DNA from 2 places in the Acidovorax sp. K2F genome. Region 2 is predicted to be linked to the other one. Evidence: riboswitches for the same ligand, from Rfam matches in the RefSeq annotation. Region 2 holds a riboswitch; the other holds the start of a gene.
What was found. Region 2 has a riboswitch for glycine ahead of gcvT (glycine cleavage system aminomethyltransferase GcvT). Riboswitches for the same ligand answer to the same signal wherever they lie in the genome.
Positions count from the first base shown of each region.

Region 1 (3,753 bases), on a different contig from region 2:
CGTGCGCTCAAGGCAGGCATCGGCGTGATGCCGTCCTATGCCGAGCGCATGAGCGAGAAGGACATGCTGGCCGTGGCGCAGTTTGTGGCACACGCCACAGGCGCCGCCAAGTAGGCGCAGCCTCTCGCGGCGGTTGCAGCAGCGTTGCCTCGCTGCAATCGCGCGCTACTTCAGGCCGCCGTGCGCGACGGCACCAGCGCCGCGCCCGCCGCGCGCCCCTGCAAGCCCTGGAACGCAAAGTCCACCTCGGGCACGCGGCCGCTCACGATGTCGGCCAACGCCTTGCCCGAGCCGCAGGCATGCGTCCAGCCCAGCGTGCCGTGGCCGGTGTTGAGGAACAGGTTGCCCACCTTCGTCTTGCCGATCAGCGGCACGTTGCTGGGCGTGGCGGGGCGCAGGCCGCTCCAGAACTGGGCCTGGCTCGCGTCGCCCGCGCCAGGGAAGAGTTGCTCCACGCGCCGCACGATGGCCTCGCAGCGCACCTGGTTCAGGTGGCGGTCGTAGCCGTTCAGCTCGGCCGTGCCGGCAATGCGCAGGCGATCACCGCCGCGTTCGCTGGTGTAGCGCGAGAACACGAGCTTGAACTCGTCGTCTGTCAGGCTCACCTGGTGCGCCTTGCTGGCGTCTTTCACCGGCATCGTCACCGAGTAGCCCTTGGCCGGGTAGATCGGCAGGTGGATGCCCAACGGCTGTGCCAGCAGCGGGCTGAACGAGCCCATGGCCAGCACAAACGCATCGCCGCGCACGCGCTCGAAGCGGCCTTCGGCATTGGTCACTTCCACGTGGTCTATGCGGCCAGCCACTTCACGCAATGCGGTGATGTGGTGGCCCATGCGGAACTGCACGCCCGCCGTCTCGCACAGCTTGGCCAGCTCGCGCGTGAACTGGTTGGCATCGCCCGATTCGTCCTCGGCCGTGTAGGTGGCGCCCGCCAGTTGTGGGCGGATGTGGGCCAGCGCTGGTTCAAGGCGCACGGCCTCGTCGGCGCTGATGACCTGGCGCTCGCAGCCCAGCTGGCGCATCTGCTCGGCCGGGGCCAGCGCGCCGTCGAATTCCTTTTGGTTGGTATAGAAGTGGAGGATGCCCTGCGTGCGCTGGTCGTACTGGAGGCCGGTTGCCGCGCGCAGCTGCTGCAGCGTGTCGCGGCTGTAGGTGCCCAGGCGCACGATTTGCTCGATGTTGTGGCGCGTGCGCGCTGGCGTGCAGTTACGCAAAAAGGACAGGCCCCACAGCCACTGGCGCATGTCGGCGCGGATGCGGAACAGCAGGGGCGCATCCTCTTTGCCCAGCCACTGCAGCACCTTGAGCGGCGCACTGGGGTTGGCCCAGGGTTCGGCGTGGCTCACCGAGATCTGGCCGCCGTTGGCAAAGCTGGTCTCGGCACCGGGCGCACCCTGGCGGTCGATGACGGTCACCTCGTGGCCGAGTTGCGAAAGGAAATAAGCCGAAGTCACGCCGAGCAAGCCGGCGCCCAAAACGATCACGCGCATGATTTTCAAAGCCTTTCTGGGCTCTGGCGCTAGAACAACATGCGCTGGCAGCTATGAATTCAATAGCTAACAGCTGGCGCATGAATGCCCTAGCTGCCGCTCCCCCTGTCCTTGGTACCTGAGAGATTCACCGCCACCCACCCGGGCTGCGGCTTGCTCCTTCGGTGCGCTTCGCGTTGCGCGAGGCGGCTCTCCAGACGGCTTTGATGAATGGTGCAGTACGGGACCTGAGCGTGTATGGGAGTTTGCGCCTTCGGTGCAGCGGCGGCCTGTGGCTGCCGTGCTCTCCTGCGAGGCCGATTCTAGGGGCCAAGCCTGCGCGCAAGATCGACTCCGGCTGCTAATGGGTCGCAATCGTTGCTGATGCAGCGGGGCGGGGCCGCTGGTGAAGGTGCCGATAATCCGCCGACCCCTTGTCCCACTGAGAGTTTTGCCATGCCCCCCGCCACTTTGGACCCTGTCGCCAGCGCCGCCGTCATCACCCAGACCCGGGAGGGGCGCACCCCCCGCCCGCTGGACTTTCCCGCAGGGCTTCGCCCACGCGATGCCGCCGAGGCCTACGCGGTGCAGGACGCCGTGGTGCGTGCGCGCGGGGAGATCGCAGGCTGGAAGGTCGGCGCCGCGTCGCCCCAGGCGCAACCCGCGCGGGCCGCTCTCACGCGCGATTCGGTGTGGGTGGCCGCAGCGGGTGAGGCGGTTGCTCTGTCTGCCGCGGGTTTTGCCGTGATGGGCGTGGAGGCGGAGCTGGTGTACGAACTGGGGGTTGACCTGCCCGCCCGCGCCACGCCCTACAGCGCCGCCGAGGTGCTGGCGGCGGTGGTGTCGGTGCGCGCCGCCATTGAGGTGTGCGACACGCGCTTTGCTGCCTGGGCGCAACAGGGCGAGTGGAGCCGTCTGGCCGACCAGGCCTGCCACGGGGCGTTGATCGTGGGGGCTGGGGTGACCGATGTCGCTGCCGTGCAGCCCCTGGCGCAAGCGGTGACCTTGTCGGTGAACGGGGCCGTGGCCGTGCAGCATGCCACCTGGGGCAATCCGGCGGGCGACCCGCTGCGGCTGCTGGTGTGGCTGGCCAACGAAGGCGCGCGCAGCCTGGGCGGGCTGCGCGCGGGGCAGTGGGTCACCACGGGGGCGTGCACCGGCACCGTGCTGGTGGCGCCAGGTACCGAGGTGGTGGCGGACTTTCCGGGGCTCGGTCGGGCTGTGTTGTTGCTTCGGTAGCAGTGTTCGCTGCTACCGCGGGGACGGGGCCTGCTCAGCGCCCTGGTCGCGGCGGGAGCTGCTCCCTCAATTGCGGCGCGGGTTGTCCGGCTGGCTGTCACGGCGGTTGGGCACACCGTCGCCATCGCGGTCCCGGTCGTTGCGGTTGGAGATACCGTCACCGTCGCGGTCCCAGCCACCGCGTTGCATCTCCCACCGGCCTTCGCGTTCGATCCACTGGGGCTGGCGATATTGGTAACCGTTGCGCGCCTGCACCCAGTGGCCGCGCACCCAATGGTGGCGGTTGCCACGCCATTCCCAGTGGCCTTCTTCCCATACCTGGCCTCGGCGAGGGCGGGGCATCGCTTCATTGCGCGGAGGTGGCGGCGCAGGAATCACCTGGTAGGTGGGCGCAGTCTGGTAGCCGCGCTCGGGTTGGCCGGACTGAATGATGACGGTGCCCTGGGTGGCGGCCTGCGCAGGAGCGAAGGCCAAAAACGCCATAAGCGCGAGGGATGCTGCGGTGAGCGGGTGGCGGGCCATGAGTGTCTCCTGTGGGTGGTTCGATGCGGAACCGGGTGTTTCGATGGTGCACGGGCACCCGGCGCCGCGCTGTAGGCGCGATGCCGCCCCTGGCGTAGGCGCAGGGGGGCGCTCTGGGGCTGGCCTGCGCGCTACCGCAGGCGGCCGCCCCTCGGCTTAACGGCGGTAGGGGTTGTCCGGGCGATGGTCGTAGCGGTTGGGCACGCCATCACCATCGCGGTCCCGGTCATGGCGGTTGGGCACACCGTCGCCATCTCGGTCCCAGCCCCCGGGCTGCATGTTCCACCGGCCGCCGTGTTCGACCCAGCGGGGCTCGCGGTAGTGGTAGCCAGGGCGGGCCTTCACCCAGTAGCCCTGCATCCACACATGGCGGTGGCCGCGCCACTCCCAGTGGCCGGGCACCCACACCATGCCGCGGCGCGGGTGGGGTGCCACCTCGTAGCGGGGCGGGGGCGGTGCCTGGTACTGCACGAGTACCGGGGCGGGTTGCCGGTAGACGGGTGTACCAGCCTGGATGACAACG
Region 1 is NZ_JAOBSQ010000055.1:128,165-131,917, reverse strand. Features, by position in the region: gene N4G42_RS21965 (c-type cytochrome) at 1-114, shown strand, start outside; gene N4G42_RS21960 (D-amino acid dehydrogenase) at 171-1,490, opposite strand; glycine riboswitch at 1,586-1,697, opposite strand; gene N4G42_RS21955 (2-keto-4-pentenoate hydratase) at 1,926-2,708, shown strand; gene N4G42_RS21950 (YXWGXW repeat-containing protein) at 2,775-3,230, opposite strand; gene N4G42_RS21945 (YXWGXW repeat-containing protein) at 3,387-3,753, opposite strand, start outside.
Region 1: linked by a shared signal. The riboswitch ahead of N4G42_RS21960 (D-amino acid dehydrogenase) and the one ahead of gcvT (glycine cleavage system aminomethyltransferase GcvT) in region 2 are both predicted to bind glycine.

Region 2 (3,753 bases):
AACATGCTCATCTCCGTCAAGGAGATGTTCGGAGCCATCAACAAGTTTCCTTTGGCAGCCATCCCCTTCTTCATCCTCGCGGGCAACCTGATGGAAACTGGCGGCATCTCGCGCCGTCTGGTGGAGTTTGCCAAGAGCATCGTCGGCGGCGTGCAGGGCGGCCTGCCCATGACCTGTGTGCTGACCTGCATGATCTTTGCGGCCGTGTCGGGCTCGTCGGTCGCCACCACGTTTGCGATTGGCGCCATCCTGATTCCTGCGCTCATCAAGCACGGCTACCCCACGAGTTACGCCGCTGCTCTACAGGCCACCAGTGCCGAGCTGGGCGTGATCATCCCGCCTTCCATCCCGATGATCCTGTACGGCGTGAGTGCCGAGGTGTCGATTGGTGAGCTGTTCATCGCGGGCTTCGGCCCCGGGCTGCTGATCAGCGGTGCACTGATGCTGTTTGTCTGGCTGTACTGCAAGTACAAGGGCTGGGGCAAAAACGACGGCGATGGGCGCATGCCCTTTGGCAAAGCCACGCTGCAGGCGGGCTGGGCATTGCTGATGCCCGTGATCATCCTCGGCGGCATTTATGGCGGTGTGTTCACCCCCACCGAGGCATCGGCCGTTGCAGTGTTCTATGCCTTGGTTGTGGGTGTCGTGATCTACCGCGAGATCAAGCTCAAGGACCTGTTCGCCATTCTGCGCAAGTCGGCCATCTCATCGGCAGTGATCATGTTCATCATTGCCAACGCGGGGCTGTTTGCGTTCCTCATCACGCGGGCTGGCGTGCCAGACGCGATTGGCAGGTGGCTGGAGGCCGTGCTGCAGTCCCCCGCCCTCTTCCTGCTGGGCGTCAACGCAGCGCTGTTCGTGATTGGCATGTTCATCGAGACCAGCGCGGCGATCATTGTGCTGGCCCCCATCTTGGCGCCTGTGGCCATGCACTTCGGTATTGATCCTGTGCACTTCGGTCTCATCATGGTGGTGAACCTGGCACTTGGAATGATCACGCCGCCTTTTGGAGTGAACCTGTTCGCAGCCTGCACGGTGGCCAGAATTTCGCTGGACCGGATCATCAAGCACCTGCTTCCCTTTGTCGGAGTGATTCTGGTGTGCCTGATGATCATCACCTATGTGCCATCGATCTCGCTGGCACTCCGGGATCTGGTCTACGCAAAGTAGTTAGAATCATCGGGTCAGGAGAGAGTGCTCCGTCTTGTCCTCAGGACGCGCAGCACCGCCGAAGGCGCAGGCACCCGCCGAACGCTCAGGCAAAAGGACTGACAACCGCCCGCAGCGATGCGGGCGTTCCCTTGCTGGAGAGAGATGGCCCCACAGTAAAAACCTGTGTGCAGGCCATCCACCGAAGGAGCAAACCGCACGGCCAGCCAGGGCGCTGCGGTGAATCTCTCAGGTAAAGCGGACAGCAGGGCAAATCCCGTGACCACGTTGATGGTCACGGCCCCCATTTGCCCCGGAGTCCGCCATGTCAGCCACCGCCCCCCTGCTCACTACGCCCCTGAACGCCCTTCACGTCGAGCTGGGTGCCCGCATGGTGCCTTTTGCAGGCTATTCCATGCCCGTGCAGTACCCCGCAGGCCTGGTGGCCGAGCATGTGCACACCCGCACCGCAGCCGGCCTGTTTGACGTGTCGCACATGGGCCAGCTCAAGCTTGTCGGCGCCGACGCTGCTGCGGCGTTTGAAACCCTGGTGCCCGTGGACGTGATCGACCTGCCCGTGGGCAAACAGCGCTACGGCCTGCTGCTCACCGATGAGGGGACCATCATCGACGACCTGATGTTCTTCAACCAGGGCGTGGAGGATGGCGAACCCACCCTGTTTGTCATCGTCAACGGCGCCTGCAAGGTCGGCGACATTGCCCATATCCAAACCCGCATTGGCCAGCGCTGCAAGGTGGTGCCCATGCCGGACCACGCCCTGCTGGCGCTGCAGGGCCCACAGGCCGCCGTCGCCCTCACCCGCCTCGCGCCCGGCGTGGAGAAGCTGGTGTTCATGACCGGTGGAGCATTCAACATTGCTGGCTGCGACTGCTTTGTGACCCGCAGCGGCTACACCGGCGAGGACGGTTTTGAAATCTCCGTGCCCGCCGCGCAGGCCGAAACGCTCGCCCGCGCCCTGCTGGCCCAGCCCGAGGTCAAGCCCATCGGCCTGGGCGCTCGCAACTCGCTGCGCCTGGAGGCTGGCTTGTGCCTGTATGGCAATGACATCGACACCAGCACCACGCCATCCGAGGCCGCACTGAACTGGGCGATCCAGAAGGTCCGCCGCACCGGCGGCGTGCGTGCGGGTGGCTTCCCGGGCGCCGACAAGGTGCTGGCGCAAATCGACAACCCTGCCAGCCTTTCCGCCAAGCGCGTGGGCCTGGTGGCACTGGAGCGTGTGCCGGTGCGCGAACACACCGAACTGCAAAGCACGGACGGCCAAAAGATTGGCGAGGTCACCAGCGGCCTGCTGGGGCCCACCGTGAACGAACCCGTGGCGATGGGGTACGTCACGCCCGCCTTTGCAGCCATCGGCACCCGCGTCAACGCCATCGTGCGCGGCAAGGTGGTGCCCATGGAAGTGCGCGCCATGCCGTTTGTTCCCGCCAACTACTACCGCGGCTGATTTCGCCAGACGCATCGACCGGACTGCGCCCGCACCCGCTTACATTGCAGATTCCTTTACTTTTTTCCTTTGCTTGAGGAGCTTCCCATGACGATCAAATTCTCCAAAGACCACGAGTGGATCAACGCCGCTGATGCCAACGCCTCGGTGGTGGGTATCACCGTCCACGCGCAAGACGCGCTGGGCGACGTGGTGTTTGTGGACCTGCCCGAAGTGGGCAAGAGCTTTGCCCAGGGCGAAGTGGCCGGCGTCGTCGAATCCGTGAAGGCCGCCGCCGATGTGTACATGCCCGTCACCGGCGAAGTGGTGGAAGTGAACGAAGCCCTGCGCGCCGACCCGTCGCTGGCCAACAGCGACCCACTGGGCGCTGGCTGGTTCTTCAAGGTCAAGCTGGCCGACGCGAGCCAGCTCGACGCTTTGCTGGACGAAGCCACATACACCGAGTTCGCCAAGAACGCCTGATCCCTGCCGACTGAGAGGGCATGGCGCCGGGCCATGCCCGGCACGCCGCCCTGCTGGGTGCGAGCCTCATCCCCGGCAACGTCCCCAACCCGCTGCGACCTACGAGACTGCCCCATGCTGATGCAATCCGCCACCCCCCTTGGCGCGCTTGAAAACGCCACCGAATTCCTGCCCCGCCACATCGGCATCGACGCGGCCGACGAAGCGCACATGCTGTCGGTGATCGGCGAGGCCTCGCGCCGTGCACTCATCGAATCCATCGTGCCGCGCTCCATTGCACGCAGCCGGGGCATGGACCTGCCTGCGCCGCTCGCCGAAGCGGCCGCATTGGCAGAACTCAAGGCCATCGCGGGCAAGAACCAGCTGCTCAAGAGCTTCATCGGCCAGGGCTACTACGGCACGCACACGCCTGGCGTCATCCTGCGCAACATTCTGGAGAACCCCGCCTGGTACACCGCCTACACGCCCTATCAGGCCGAAATCTCCCAAGGCCGCATGGAGGCCCTGGTCAACTTCCAGACCATGGTGTGCGACCTGACGGGCATGCCGATTGCCAACGCATCCATGCTGGACGAAGCCACCGCTGCCGCCGAGGCCATGACGCTGGCGAAGCGCTCGGTCAAGAGCAAGAGCAACGTGTTTGTGGTGGCAGGCGACGCGCACCCGCAAACCAT
Region 2 is NZ_JAOBSQ010000038.1:144,302-148,054, forward strand. Features, by position in the region: gene N4G42_RS14980 (TRAP transporter large permease) at 1-1,170, shown strand, start outside; glycine riboswitch at 1,176-1,281, shown strand; glycine riboswitch at 1,295-1,425, shown strand; gene gcvT (glycine cleavage system aminomethyltransferase GcvT) at 1,475-2,617, shown strand; gene gcvH (glycine cleavage system protein GcvH) at 2,705-3,079, shown strand; gene gcvP (aminomethyl-transferring glycine dehydrogenase) at 3,194-3,753, shown strand, end outside.